One region of the Mycobacterium sp. Aquia_216 genome, then DNA from elsewhere that is predicted to be linked to it. Evidence: predicted binding sites of a transcription regulator. Region 1 holds the regulator's gene; the other holds the start of a gene.
The links. The regulator LexA, encoded in region 1, represses DNA repair genes until DNA is damaged. The targets are predictions, from matches to a motif close to CGAACANNTGTTCG.

Region 1 (7,324 bases):
CCGCTCGGCGACCAGACCGTCGACGGCGACGTGATCTCGCAGAAGTTCACCGGCGGCAAGATCTCGTGGAATCGGGCAAAGAACACCTTCTCCACCGACCCGGCCAACCTGGCCCCGCTGTTGTCCGGCTTGCAGGTGTCGGGCCAGAACCAGCCGAGCAGCACGGCGATGCCTCCGCACGCCAAGAAGTGGTTCACCTGGAGCTGGTGGTACGTGTTCGCCCTGGTCCCGCTGCTGGTTTTGGTGCTGCTCGCGGTGTTTGTGGCGGTGCGGTGGCGCCGGCATCGCGCCGGCCGTAAGACGGCGCCCTACGACATCGAGCGCGACGTCGATGTCGGCGGCTACGACGACACGGGCGAGCCGCGCTGGGGGCCCGATTACGCCGAGGCCTCCACCGAGCACCTGTCATTCAGCGACCTGAACGCACCGGAGCACCACGAGGCCAACGAGGTGCCGCGAGCCAGATGGCCGCACGCACCCGAAACCGCCGAGCTGGCCGACGACGAGGGGTACGACCACCGGGCATCCGTTTCCGAGGAGGAGTGGGATCAGCTAGGGGTCGACGAGCGGGATCCCGACTCGGTCGACACCGATTCCATCCCGGTGGTGTCGGCGGAAGATCTGATCGAGGCCGGGTACGGCGACGAGCTCCCGCAGGCCGGCTACCGCGACGAGGCCGACGTGCCCGGTTATCCGGATGCCCTTGCCGATGCCGCCTACACCGATGCCGACTACACCGATGCCGCCGGCCCGGAAGCCGCCTACCCGGACGCTGCCGTCGCCGACGAGGCCGGTTATCTGGATTACGCCGACGAGGATGCCGCGTACGCGGACGCGGGTTACCCCGGAGCCGACGATGAGGAGGCGGCCTATCCCGACGTCGCCGTGCCGCACACGCCGCCCGATCTCGCTGCCGCGAGCGACGCCGCATCGGGTGCTGCGGCCGCGTCCGGTGCTGCCGCCGCGGGTGGGGCCGCATCCGGCCTGGCGGCTGCGCTCGGCGTCGCGTCCGGGGCCGCACCGAGAGGCGGAGGGCGCCACGCCGCAGCGGACACCGATGACGAGGCGGACCTCGCGCCGGCCGCGGCTATCGGCGCACTAGGGCAATCCGGCCGTCCGACGATCCATTTGCCGTTAGAGGACCCGTACCAGATGCCCGACGGCTATCCGATCAAGGCCAGCCCCCGCTTCGGTTTGTACTACACGCCGGATAGCGACCTCTACCACGACACGCTGGCCGAAATCTGGTTCTCCAGCGAGGAAGCCGCGCTGGTCAACGGCTTCATCAAGGCAGACTGAACGCCGGTCCGCTCGGCGCTATACCTTGCGGATCACCGTGACGACCTTGCCGAGCACGGTCGCCTCATTGCCCGGGATGGGATCGAACGCGGGGTTGTGCGGCATCAGCCAGACCTGACCGCCCGCGCGTTTGAACGTCTTGACGGTGGCCTCACCGTCGAGCATGGCCGCGACGATGTCGCCATTGTCGGCGACGTTCTGCTGCCGCACCACCACCCAGTCGCCGTCGCAGATCGCCGCCTCGACCATCGAGTCGCCGACCACCTTGAGCAGAAACAGCGTGCCCTCGCCGACCAGCTCGCGGGGGAGCGGGAAGACATCCTCGACGGCTTCTTCGGCCAGGATCGGTCCACCGGCCGCGATGCGCCCAAGCACGGGGACGTACGTGGGTTCCGGCAAGGCGTCGGACCCGGCGACCTCGGTGGCCGGCGCTGCCACCACCATTTCGTCGGCGCCGCGGACGTCGACGGCCCGGGGACGGTTCGGGTCGCGGCGCAGGAATCCCTTGCGCTCGAGGGTGCGCAATTGGTGAGCCACCGAGGATGTCGACGTCAGGCCGACCGCGTCGCCGATCTCCCTGATGCTCGGCGGGTATCCGCGGGTGGTCACCGACTCGCGGATGACGTTCAAGATGGTGCGTTGCCGCTGGGTAAGCGATGAATCCACGGCGTGCAACCGGCCGTCCGGTCCGGCTGCTGAGGTGTCGTTGCTGTCGCTCATGGCACTGAATGTAGCCCGCCTGAATCCAAGAATCAAACATGTGTTCGACTGGCGTGTCGCACCTGGGGCGGCCCGGAGAAGTGATTCGCGGCACTCTGCGAATAACAATGGTGTAACTCTCGAAAAGACCGGGTACTTGTGCTTTATGGCATCGATAGCGACCGGGACAAGTTGTCGGTGGCATGGTCTAGCGTTTTGCTCGTGCGACACGCTTCGCTCAAATGTTCGGATTTCGAACACACGAGCGATAGGGTCGAACGCACGAGCGAGGATTAGTTGACCGGAGGAACGCACATGACGCTCATGCACACAGTCTCACCGCGGACCAACAACGTGCGGCGCCCGAGCGACGGGCTGGTCGGACGGCCTCGTTATGACCAGGAACGCGCACTGCGGTCGCGCCGCGCCGGGCAGTCACGCCCGGCCGGGACTCCGATGCGCTACCGGGGCACCGGCGTCGCGATGTCGGCCGCGCCGCACCGCCGGCGCCCGGCGACGGTCGGGACGACGATCGGTCTGGCCCTGATGGCCGGGATCATCACCCTCTGGCTGGGCCTGGTTGCGAATCTCGGTCAGATCGCCAACGGCGACTCCGCCGCGGCGGCCGCTCCCGTGCCGGACCGGCTGTCCGTGGTAAAGGTCGAGCCGGGCGAATCGCTACAGGACGTGGCGCACCGGGTGGCCCCGGAAGCCCCGGTCCGCGCGGTCGCCGACCGTATCCGCGAACTGAACAACCTGAGCTCGCCGGCGCTGGCCGCGGGTCAGACGCTGATCGCGCCGGTCGGCTGACGCCGCGCCGGTGATGGCGAAAACCGCTCTACGCCAAGGCTCCTCAGTTCATCCTCCGGTATCACCACGCGTGTCGCGGCTGCATTGGCCCGGCGCGGTCGTGCCCAGGTACGCTCGGAGTGTTCCGCGAGATGCCGGCACAGCGAAGGAGCGGTCATGCATTGTCCGTTCTGCCGCCATCCCGATTCCCGGGTGATCGACTCGCGGGAAACCGATGAAGGCCAAGCCATTCGGCGGCGTCGGTCGTGCCCGGAGTGCGGGCGGCGCTTCACCACGGTAGAAACCGCGGTCCTGGCCGTGGTCAAGCGCAGCGGCGTCACGGAGCCGTTCAGCCGCGAAAAGGTCATCAAGGGCGTTCGCCGGGCGTGCCAGGGCCGTCAGGTGGACGAGGACGCGCTGAATCTGCTGGCCCAGCAGGTGGAAGATACGGTGCGTGCGGCCGGTTCGCCGGAAGTGCCCAGTCACGAGGTCGGCCTGGCGATCCTCGGCCCGTTGCGTGACCTGGACGAGGTGGCTTACCTGCGCTTCGCGTCGGTATACCGGTCCTTTTCTTCGGCCGACGATTTCGAGCGCGAGATCGCGGCGCTTCGCAAGCATCGCAAAGTATCGACACCGGGCTGACGGCATGCCTGGCGACTTGCATCCCGATCTCGCGGCGCTCGCGCCGCTGCTCGGCACCTGGGCCGGTCGTGGCGCGGGCGAGTACCCGACGATCCAGCCCTTCGAGTATCTCGAGGAAGTGGTGTTTTCCCATGTGGGCAAACCGTTTCTGGCTTACGCGCAAAAGACCAAAGGGGTAGCCGACGGCAAACCGCTGCATGCCGAGACCGGCTATCTGCGGGTGCCGGAGCCCGGTCACGTCGAGCTGGTGCTGGCGCACCCCAGCGGCGTCACCGAAATCGAGGTCGGCTCCTATGAAGTGACCGGCGATGTCATCGAAATCGAGTTGGCCACCACGTCGGTCGGACTGACTCCGACCGCCAAAGAAGTGTCCGCGCTTGGCCGTTCCTTCCGCATCGACGGCGGCCGGCTGTCGTACTCGGTGCGGATGGGCGCGGTCGGGCAACCCCTGCAGCATCATCTCACCGCGGTGTTGCAGCGAAAATCCTGAGGCCGCCGCTCAGTTCAGTTGTGTCACACCGTCGTTGACGACGCGGCCGGCGACGCGCGCCCAGCCATCGGAACTCCACACGGTTTCCAGCCTCGACCCGTTGCCCTGAGTGATGCTCAGGTCGCGGCTGAGATGTTCGGTTATCCGGAGCGCGGCGGAGCCGGTCGCTTCGTCTTCGGGCACACCGAGATTCGTGACGAACGTCCGGGAGCGCAACGAACCGGTGGACTGGTCGATCCAGGCCCACAGGTAGTGCGCGCTGTCGTCGGGGAAGTTGCTGGGCTCGGCCGCGAGAAGCTGGTCAACGGAATCGAATTCGTGAATTGCGAATTCAGGGCCCCAGTCGGCGCGCGCGGTGACGCCCACCAGATCGCCGTCGTAGTGCACCTGCACGATGCCGGCCGGGACCGCGAGCGTGTTGATCGGCGTGCCGTTCTCCCGCAGCCACCACGACAGGCCGACGGTCGGGTGCCCGGCGAACGGAAGCTCGGTGCGTGGCGTGTAGATGGTGGCTTGCGTGGTGGTTGAGCCGGCGGCCGGCAGATCGACGAATATCGTTTCGCTGTAACCCAATTGGGTGGTCAACTGTTGGCGATCGGCGGGAGCGACCTGGTTGGCCTCGACGACGCCCAACGGATTGCCGAATCTGCCGTCGCGGTCGGTGAAGACCCGCAACACCGTCACATCGATACCCATGTCCCGACTGTACGGCCCGGGTCAACGCAATTATCTAAGTAGCGCTGCGCTCGTCCGAGCCGATCGCGTTGAACACCGCGTCGCGCGTATCGGCCGAGCCCGTGACCGTGCGTTCGCCCCTGCCGGTGCGCAGTAATTCACGAAGCGCGGCCTGATCGTATTCGGCGGGCGCGGTGGTGTCGATGAAGCGCTGCAGGACGTCGATGAAGCGAGCCGGGTCTTCGTGGAACGGAAAGTGACCGGAGCCCTGAAAGATCTCCAGCCGCGAGCCGGGCATCGCGGCGTGTGCCATCCAGGCATGACGGACGGGGACCACCGCATCCTTGGTCCCCCAGACGATCTGCACCGGGATGGCCTGGGTCAAATAACATCGATCCAGGAAGGTGACGATCTGCCCGCGCCAATCCACCACTGCCCGCAGTGTCCGGCTGAATGCCGATGAGGCCGTCGGCTCCGGCAAGTCGTCCAGGATGCGCAGCACATTAGGCAGATCGCGGCCCAAACCGGTCGATCCGATGGCCAGGCCCGCGAGCCGTCCCGCCAGCTGAACTGCCGGCAGCACCAGGGGCAGCCGCAGCAGCGCCAACGCCTCCGTCCCGATCGGTAGCGAGGCCAACCGGAAGGCGACGTTGACGTCCTTGGTGACACCGCCCGCGGCGACCAGGATCAGCCGCTCGACCAGATGCGGGAACTGATAAGCGAATTGCATCGCCACCCCGCCGCCGAGTGAATGACCGACGATCGTCACGCGCTCGATATCGAGCACGGACAGCAAGTCACGCATCCCGTTGGCATAGCCGGCCACCGAGTAGTCGGCGCGGGGTTTGTCGGATTGCCCGTGCCCCAGCAGGTCGGGGGCGATCACCGTGAACCGCTGAGCGAGCTTGGCCTGCACGGTATTCCACGTCGTGGAGTTGTCGCCGATGCCGTGAATCAACAGAATGGCCGGCCCGGAGCCGGCAATGCGGAACGCTCGTTTGTACCCGTGGATGGTGCGGAACTCGAGCCGGGGGGTAGTCACTTCCCGCACCGGGCGAAGATTGCTCTTGCGCTTGCGCTCAGTCATCTCGTCACCCTTGTTGTCGCGCCCCCTTGGACGTTTAAGCCGGGTCGTCGTCGTCGCGCTTCTTCTCGGCCTGCTGGGCTAGGAATCGCTCGAACTCGGCGCCAAGCTCGTCGCCGCTAGGCAGGTCTTCGTCGTGCGTTAGTAACGACCTGTTCTCCTGAGCGTCGATGAAGGCATCGTACTGGCGCTCGAGTGCAGCCACCACTTGAGCGACCTCGGCACTCGCCTCGACCTGCTCGTCGATCTTGGCCCGGATCTCGGCCGCTGCCTCGGTCAGCGCGGCCAGCGGTAGCTCCAGCGAGCCGGTCTTGGCCACCTGCTCGAGCAACGCCTGGGCACCGGCGGGGTAGTCGGTCTGCGTCAGGTAATGCGGGACGTGGACGGTGAAACCGACCACCTCGTGCCCGTGCTGAGCCATCCGGTACTCCAGCAGGTTGGACGCGCTGCCGGGGACCTGGATCTCGGAGATCCACGGCTGAAAATCGGTGATCAACTCGCGGTTGTTGGAGTGCGCGGTCAGGGTGATGGGACGTGTGTGCGGCACCGCCATCGGGACGGTGCCCAGGCCGATGGTCTGCCGCACGCCCAGCCGCTCGGCCAGCAGGCGCACCGCCGTGATGAACCGCTCCCACTTGAGATCCGGTTCCATGCCGGCCAGTAACAGGAATGGGGTGCCGATGCTGTCGCGCATCGCATACAGGCTCAGCTCCGGGTCGTCGTAGTTGGTGAAGTGATCGGTCTTGAACGTCATCATCGGCCGGCGCGACCGGTAGTCCAGCAGCTCGTCGATCGCGAACGACGCGACCAGCTCGGTGTCCAGGGCCGCTTTCAGGTGGGTAGCGGCCAGTCGTATCGCGTGGCCGGCGTCCGAGAAGCCTTCCAAAGCGTGCACCAGCACCGGGCCGCGGCCGTCCGATGTCACCAACTGGGGCGCCGGAAACTCCAGCTCGTACATGCCGGGTTGTCCCGGCTGGTAGTACAGGTCGTCGTCGTTGTGCTCGTTGGACATCGGGTTTTGCCTCCTCCCGGGGGTCTCTCCAGGGTGCCTTAACCAGTGTCCCCCGAATTTATAGGCACCCATAATCGAAACAGGATGACGCTCGAACGTAATCCGGACGGAACAATTCCGGGGGCACCGGATCTCCCAGAAATCTACAGCGGCAGCGCGATGCGTCGAATTCAGCTTCCATCGGCGTGGTCGGGCATGATGGAAATCGATGCGCGTCCCGATGCTGCTGCTCTGCCCGATTGTCGGCCTCGCGACGTTACTGGCGTCGTGCGGTCGCCCGGTGCTGCACGTCTCGGTACCTACCGGAACGCCGGCACCGAAAACGAGCAACTCGGTGCAGCGCCTCAGCCAGCCCGAGCCGGGCGCGGTTGCGGAGCCGGTGGATCCGGACCGGCGGGTGGGAGCAATTTTTTTGGACGGCAGCGCCCAGCATGTGTGCACGGGCTCGGTGCTGCATTCCACGGCCGGCAACCTGGTGCTGACCGCCGCGCACTGCCTGGCCGGAGCTGCCCAGATCACTTTCGTGCCCGGTCTGTCCGGTGATGGGGCGCCCCCGGATCTCTGGACGGCCGACAACGTCTATTTGGATCCGCGCTGGGTGGCCAGCAAAGATCCGCACGCCGACTACGCAATC
Region 2 (7,324 bases), 2.7 Mb from region 1:
CCCGAGCCACCAGCGACGCCACGTCGGCGGACGGGCTCGCGCCGGCCAGCACGACCGTGATTTCGCCGAGCACGCCGTCGGCCGCCCATGTCGCCAGCTCCTGGAGCGACCCACGCACCACTTCCTCGTGCACCTTGGTCAGCTCACGGCAGATCACCGCGGAGCGTGCACCGCCGAGCTGCTCGACAGCATCGAGCAGGCACGCCGCCAGCCGGCGCGGCGACTCGAAGAACACGCAGGTGCGCCGTTCGTCGGCCAGCGAGGCCAGCCACGTCTTGCGCGCCCCACCCTTGCGCGGGGCGAAACCCTCGAAGCAGAACTTCTCCGACGGCAGACCGGACACGGCCAGCGCGGTGGTCACCGCGGACGGTCCGGGTAAGCACGTCACCGCGATCCCGGCCTCGACGCACGCCACGACCATCCGGTAGCCGGGGTCGCTGATCAACGGCATTCCGGCGTCGCTGACCACCAGCACCGTGGCACCGGCCTTGATCTCCTCGACCAGCGCGGGCACCCGCGCGGCCTCGACCTGGTCGAACAAGCTGACCACCCGACCGGCGATCCGGACGTCGAGCGCCTTGGCCAACGTTCGCACCCGCCGGGTGTCCTCGGCGGCCACCACATCGGCCTCGCCCAGCGCCCTGATCAGGCGCGGTGAGGCATCCGAAGGCTGGCCGAGCGGGGTCGCACCCAGCAATAGGCGACCGTGGGACATGACGGACAGCCTACGATCGACACCGATGTCCGCCCCGCCCAGCGAAGCCTCCTTGACCGTGGATAGCGCCGTCAAGGAGCGCGTCGTCCCCGTCGTCAGCCCGGGACCGTTGGTTCCGGTCGCGGATTTCGGGCCGACCGACCACATCCGCGGCTGGGTGGTCACCGGCGTCATCACCCTGCTGGCGGCGATCACCCGATTCGTCAATCTGGGGTCGCCGACCGATGCCGGTACACCGATCTTCGACGAGAAGCACTACGCGCCTCAGGCGTGGCAGGCGCTGCACAACCACGGGGTGGAGGACAACCCCGGGTTCGGTCTGGTCGTCCACCCACCGGTGGGCAAGCAACTGATCGCGATCGGCGAGGCGATCTTCGGCTATGACGGAGTGGGCTGGCGATTCACCGGCGCGCTGCTCGGCATGGTGATGGTGACGCTGGTGATGCGGATCGTGCGGCGAATCAGCCGCTCGACGCTGGTCGGCGCGATCGCCGGAGTGCTGTGCATCTGCGACGGCGTCAGCTTCGTCGCCTCGCGCACCGCGCTGCTTGACGGCCTGCTCACCTTCTTCGTGGTCGCGGCGTTCGGCGCCCTGATCGTCGACCGCGACGAGGTGCGCCGGCGCATGCACGTCGCGCTGCTGGAAGGCCGCACCGCCGATACCCCGTGGGGGCCGCGACTCGGCGTGCGCTGGTGGCGGTTCTTGGCGGGTGTCCTCCTCGGATTGGCTTGCGGGACAAAGTGGTCCGGCCTCTACTTTGTGGTGTTCTTCGGCGTGATGTCGCTGGCGTTCGACGTGGCCGCGCGGCGCCAATATCAGGTGGTGAGACCGTGGCTGGGGGCACTGCGGCGTGACCTGGTCCCCACTGGCTACGCGCTGGGCCTGATCCCGATCGCGGTGTACCTGGCCAGCTACGCGCCGTGGTTTGCGTCCGAGACCGCGATCGACCGACACGAGGTGGGCCAGACGATCGGTCCGCAGAGCAACTTTCCGGTGCCCGACGCGTTGCGCTCGCTGTGGCATTACAGCGCGAAGGCGCTGCAATTCCATGCGGGCCTGACGAATTCGGCGGGCAACTACCACCCGTGGGAATCCAAACCGTGGAGCTGGCCGATGTCGCTGCGGCCGGTGCTCTACGCGATCGATCAGCAGAACGTGGGCGGGTGCGGGGCGCAATCGTGCGTTAAGGCCGAGATGCTGGTCGGCACACCAGCGATGTGGTGGCTGGCGGTGCCGGTGCTGGTGTATGCCCTGTGGCGATCGGCCGTCCGGCGGGACTGGCGCTACGCGGTGGTCCTGGTCGGTTACTGCGCCGGGTGGCTGCCGTGGTTCGCCGACATCGACCGGCAGATGTACTTCTTCTACGCGGCGACGATGGCGCCGTTCCTGGTGATGGCCCTCGCGTTGATCTGCGGTGACATTCTCTATCGCCCGGGCCAAACCGCAGAGCGGCGCACCCTGGGACTCATCATCGTGAGCTTTTATGTCGCTCTGGTGGTAACGAACTTCGCCTGGTTGTTTCCGGTGCTCACCGGTCTGCCCATCTCGCAGCAGACCTGGGACATGGAGATCTGGCTGCCCAGCTGGCGCTAGCCCGCTCTTCGCGTCGAGACTGCAACCGGCCACGGCCCTACTCGAGAAACGCGTTGCCAGTTGCAGTTTCGCGGCATGTTTAGAGCGCGTCGCGGGCGACCGGGCACGACATGCACCGCGGACCGCCACGGCCGGTGCCCAATTCGGACCCCGCGATCGACAACACCTCGATGCCGGCATCCTGCAGGCGCGCGTTGGTCTGCATGTTGCGCTCGTAGGCGACGACGACGCCAGGCGCCAGCGCCAGCGTGTTGTTGCCGTCGTCCCACTGCTCGCGCTCGGCGACGACGGGATCCAGACCGGTGTCGATGACGCGCAGCTTATCGATCCCCATCGCCTTGGCCGCCGCCTCTAAAAAGGGCGTCTCATCGCTGATGTTCACACCGTCGGCTGCGCGTTGGATTGTGAATGCCGAAAGCGTGTCGACGACGTTCGCGTACATGACGACCGTGTCGGTGTCGACCATCGTGCAGACCGTGTCCAGGTGCATCTGCGCACGCTGCTGCCCGATCGGAACGGCGAGCACCGTGGTAGCAAGATCGTCGTCGAACAGGCTGCGCGCCAACGCTTCCGCACCGGCCGGGGTGGTCCGCTCGCCCACGCCGACCGCAATGACACCGGGAGCAAGCAACAGTACGTCCCCGCCCTCGACGGGAGCGGATCTCGATTCGTAAGCCTTGCGCACACCGGTGAACCGTGGGTGGTGGGCATAGATGAGGTCGGTCAGCGACGCCTCTCGTGCCCGCGCGCGCAGCGCCAGCGACGGGATCACCACCCGCTGCCCGATCCATATCGACGAGTCCCGAGTGAACACCAGGTTGGGCAGTGGGTCGATGACGAAATCTCCGCCGTGGTGCATGCGAAGCACCAGGGACACGTCGGTCCGGGTATCGGCGGGCAGCTCGTTGAACGTCATGCCGGCCATCAGCACGTGCGCCAACTTGGCCGGCTCCAGGCCACGCAGGTATGCCGAAAGCTCTTGCCCCAGTGGCACTCCGAGCCGGCGCGCGTCCACGGCGGCCGCAACGCCCTGCATCCGGGCGGCTCCGCTGTGGTGAAGCGCCTCGGTCAGCAGGTCGGACAGCAGCAGCACTTCCACGCCCCGGGACCTCAGCAACTCGGAGAACTGGTCGTGTTCCTCCTGCGCACGAGCCACCCACGGCAATCCGTCGAAAAGCAGCTGGTCGTTGTTGCGCGGATTGAGTCGCTGCAGCTCGGCACCGGGGCGGTGCAGGATCACGATCCGTAGCGTGCCTACTTCGGAATTGGTGCTCAGCTCAATAACACCCACAGTTAAACCGTAGCCGCGCCGATCGCGCCCGTCGCGTCACACCCGAGGCGTGCTGGTGGCCCGGCGAGTCCCGATCAGTCGAACGGATGTGCGATAAGATGTGCGACGTGGGGACCGCGGTACAGGGCTCGCTGTTCGAGCACACCGAGCGACGGCACCTCGGCGACGGTGCTTTTATCGAGATTCGCGCAGGCTGGCTCAGCGACGACCCATCCGGTGCGCAAGAGCTGCTCGACGCGCTGTTGTCGACGATCCCGTGGCGCGCGGAGCGCCGCCAAATGTACGACCGGGTGGTCGACGTGCCGCGGCTGGTGAGCTTTCACGACCTGACCGTCGAGGACCCGCCCCACCCGCTGCTGGGGCGCCTGCGCCGCCGGCTCAACGACATCTACGCGGGCGAACTCGGCGAGCCCTTCACCACGATCGGGTTGTGCTGCTACCGAGACGGCTCCGACAGCGTCGCCTGGCACGGCGACACGATTGGCCGCAGTAGCTCCGAGGACACCATGGTGGCGATCATCAGTCTCGGTGCCACTCGAACGTTCGCGCTGCGCCGGCGCGGCGGCGGGGCATCGTTGCGGCTGCCGCAGGCGCACGGCGACCTGCTGGTGATGGGCGGATCCTGTCAGCGCACCTGGGAGCATGCCGTTCCGAAGACCTCGTTGCGCAAGGGCCCGCGGGTCAGCATCCAGTTCCGGCCCCGCGACGTGCGCTAGGACGTGCGGATCGCGGTCACCGCTTTGACGAGCAGGTCACGGGCCCGTTGTGTGTCGACCTTGGCGACCGGCTGGTCCGGGACGACGAGCGGATTGGCGATCACAATCACCTGGTAGTCGCCGAACTGCGCGGAGTAGTCGTAGAGCTCGCCGGTGCGGGCGCCACCGGCAAGCACCGCTTGCAGGACGCGGTGCACGCCGAACGTGTTTGTCCCGTCGATGTGCGGCGCGTCGATGACCTCGAGGCCGCCACGCACCTGGCCGCCCGAGAACGCGACCTTGTTGCAGTCCTTGCCCGGGTCGTTGATCGGCAGCGGCTTGGAGGTCTCCACCGCGATGACGACATAGCGGTCACCATCGCCCTCGGCGGACACCGCGGCCATGTTGCCCTGCACGTCCGGCGGCATATCCGGCCCCGACGCCAACTTCGCACAGTTGGCCGGTTCGAACTTCAGCCCGTCGGGCAGCTTGCGGGCGGACAGCAGCTTGGGATCGATCGCCCGTTCCGAGATGTCGGTGACCTTGAACTCGGGCCCAAAGCTCGACTTCACCGACACGACCTTGGCGATGTCGGCGCTTGTCGCGGTAGTGCTATTCGACGAGCATCCGGCCAGCACGCAGGCGGCCCCGATCGCGCATACCAGCTTGGACACCGTGGCTAATCTACCCAAAGCCGGACGTTCAGCTGCGCAACGTGGACACCGTTTTGACGAGCAGATCGGCGGCGAATTGCGGCGGCAATGCCGGCAACGCCGAACCCGGATCCGTGGTCAGTGTGGTGAAGGCGTAGAAGCCGCCCAGGTATGCGATGAATGTATATGCCCGCGAATCGATTTCGGTGCCCGACTCGACACTGGATTTGACGTCGACGACCATGCCGAGGGTTTGCGCACCGTCGATGTGTGGCGGTTCGGTGAGCCGGACGGTGGCGGTGGTGCGCGCGGCGGTCATGGCCCACTGACCACAGGTGTCGACGACGTCGCGGTCCAGGTCAGCGTCGGGCAAAGTCACCACCACGGCGTCGATGATGCCGCCCGGGCCCGAGGCGGACAAACCCTGCGCGGATTGGTCGCTTCCCTTGCCGGGATCGGCGAGCGCGGCGCATACCCCGGGCTTGGATGCCGCGTCGGCGTCCAGACCCCAGATCGCCCGCGGTGAGGCCGCGCGGGGGATGCCACTGGTGACCTCGTAACCGGGCGGCAGGTCGCGAACGACGCGTTTGATGTTGCCGGGGTTGATGACGCTGCCGCGCGCCGGAGGCGAGGACGCCGCCGGTGGTCGGCGCGCCGGCGAATGTGCACCGCACGCGGCAATCAGCAGCGCGAGCAGCAACGGCAGCACCGGGCCAATCCAGAACCGCCGCATGCCCGTTGATATCACGAGACGCCGACTCAGCCGAGTGCCTCGATCACCTGGCGGGCGACGCGTTTGATCTCGTCGGCCAAGTCACCCTTGATGCCCAGGTGGCGCCGGCGCGGCACGTCGATGACGGTCGTGATGACCCCGACGTCTTCGCGCTGCCAAACCGCGCCGTAGCGGTCCATGATCTTGCGCATCGGCAAGTTGTCGGAAAGCATTCGCGCGGAGAACCTTTCGACTCCGTCGATCCTGGCGGCGATCGACAGCGCACCGATCAGGAAGCTGCCGATCCCCCGGCCCTGGTAGGCGTCGGCGACGGTGAACGCGATCTCGGCGACCGTCGGATCGTTTTCGTCGCGGACAAAACGCGCGTCGGCTACCGGATCGTCACCGTCGGTCACCACCCAAACGAAGTGGTCGACGTAGTCGACCTCGGACAGGTAGTGCATCAATGCCGCCGACGGCAGCCGAGCCGTCATGAACCGCCGGTACAGCGTCTCGCTGGAGAATTGGATATGACCGTGCACGGTCCGCACGTCGTCGCCGGGAAGCACCGGGCGCAGCTGCAGGTGAGTGCCGTCGCGCATCCGGATCGGGATGGGCTTGACGAAGGCGGCGAGGCGCTGGCGCACCATCCGCAATAACCGGGGCATGATGCCCGGGATGTACAGCAGTCGGTCGAAGGCGTCGTTGTCGCCGATCCAGCCGGACAACGGTTCGGCCGTGGTGACGGTCGCGATCCGCGGGCTGTCGCGGAGCAGGGCGATCTCGCCGATCAGCGAGCCCGCGCCAGTCTCGCCGATGGCCACCGCGCCGTCGACACCGGTGTGTCTGATCTCGGCGGTGCCCGAGGAGATGAGCAGGAACGAAACGGCCTGCTCGCCCTGCTGCATCAGCACCTGACCCGCCGCGGCACGCAGCGGCTGCAGGCAGGCCGCCAACGGCTCCAAGTCTTCGACGGCGCATCCCTCGAAGATGTCCATCGCGGCGAGTTCTTCCGCCCGCGCACCGATCAATTCGGCCACAGCGGCAATCCGGGCACTCCGCGGCGGCGGCACCGGCCCGCGACTCGCGATGATCGATCTGCCATGACCGCCCGCCTGCATTGCCTTCGTCTACCGCGCCCGGATGGGACAGCTGGACACGGTCCGATATTGCCCAGGTTATGAGGTGGCTGCTCGCCGCGGCAAGGACGTGCGGTCACGCATAGGGGTTCGCCGGCGCGGCGACGGGCGTGACCGAGACGGCCCGCAGCGTGGGGATCGGCGGCGTATGGGGTTGGCGCTCGGCCGGAATCACCACGCCCTCCACCCGCAGCCAGGTGTTGTCGGGGAAGGCGAAGGCGCTGGCGCCGTCGTGATCGCGCAGATGGATGCGGGCCAGCTGGGCGTCGGCGGCGCAACAGATGATGACAATACGGGCAAGGTCGATGCCGCCGGGTTCGTTGAGGGCGAAAGCGGTGACCGTGATCAGCCGGTTGTCCAGCGATCCCGTGCTGTCGTTGGCCGCCCGCACCACCGCCTCCGCCAGCGAGACTTCCGGCGCCCGCCCTGGTGGCAATGGCGGAAATGCCGTCCGCAGAACATCATTGGAGACATTAGTCACCGACCCAGTGGCGGCTTGGGGCCGCAAGGCCGGGGGCGTCACAA

Region 2: OK015_RS24340 (alpha-ketoglutarate-dependent dioxygenase AlkB) is a predicted target of LexA. The motif match lies at 3,680-3,693, and genes of this name have one in related genera.

The regions. Positions count from the first base shown of each region.
Region 1 covers NZ_CP113529.1:2,491,204-2,498,527, forward strand. The annotation lists gene OK015_RS11620 (LGFP repeat-containing protein) at 1-1,299, shown strand, start outside; gene lexA (transcriptional repressor LexA) at 1,318-2,019, opposite strand; gene OK015_RS11630 (LysM peptidoglycan-binding domain-containing protein) at 2,314-2,808, shown strand; gene nrdR (transcriptional regulator NrdR) at 2,965-3,429, shown strand; gene OK015_RS11640 (peroxynitrite isomerase) at 3,434-3,919, shown strand; gene OK015_RS11645 (PhzF family phenazine biosynthesis protein) at 3,929-4,615, opposite strand; gene OK015_RS11650 (alpha/beta fold hydrolase) at 4,650-5,681, opposite strand; gene OK015_RS11655 (proteasome assembly chaperone family protein) at 5,716-6,690, opposite strand; gene OK015_RS11660 (trypsin-like serine peptidase) at 6,899-7,324, shown strand, end outside.
Region 2 covers NZ_CP113529.1:5,226,102-5,233,425, forward strand. The annotation lists gene rsmI (16S rRNA (cytidine(1402)-2'-O)-methyltransferase) at 1-715, opposite strand, end outside; gene OK015_RS24330 (dolichyl-phosphate-mannose--protein mannosyltransferase) at 741-2,309, shown strand; gene arcA (arginine deiminase) at 2,389-3,600, opposite strand; gene OK015_RS24340 (alpha-ketoglutarate-dependent dioxygenase AlkB) at 3,708-4,316, shown strand; gene OK015_RS24345 (DUF5642 family protein) at 4,313-4,969, opposite strand; gene OK015_RS24350 (DUF5642 family protein) at 4,998-5,681, opposite strand; gene OK015_RS24355 (GNAT family N-acetyltransferase) at 5,708-6,700, opposite strand; gene OK015_RS24360 (TIGR03943 family putative permease subunit) at 6,876-7,324, opposite strand, start outside.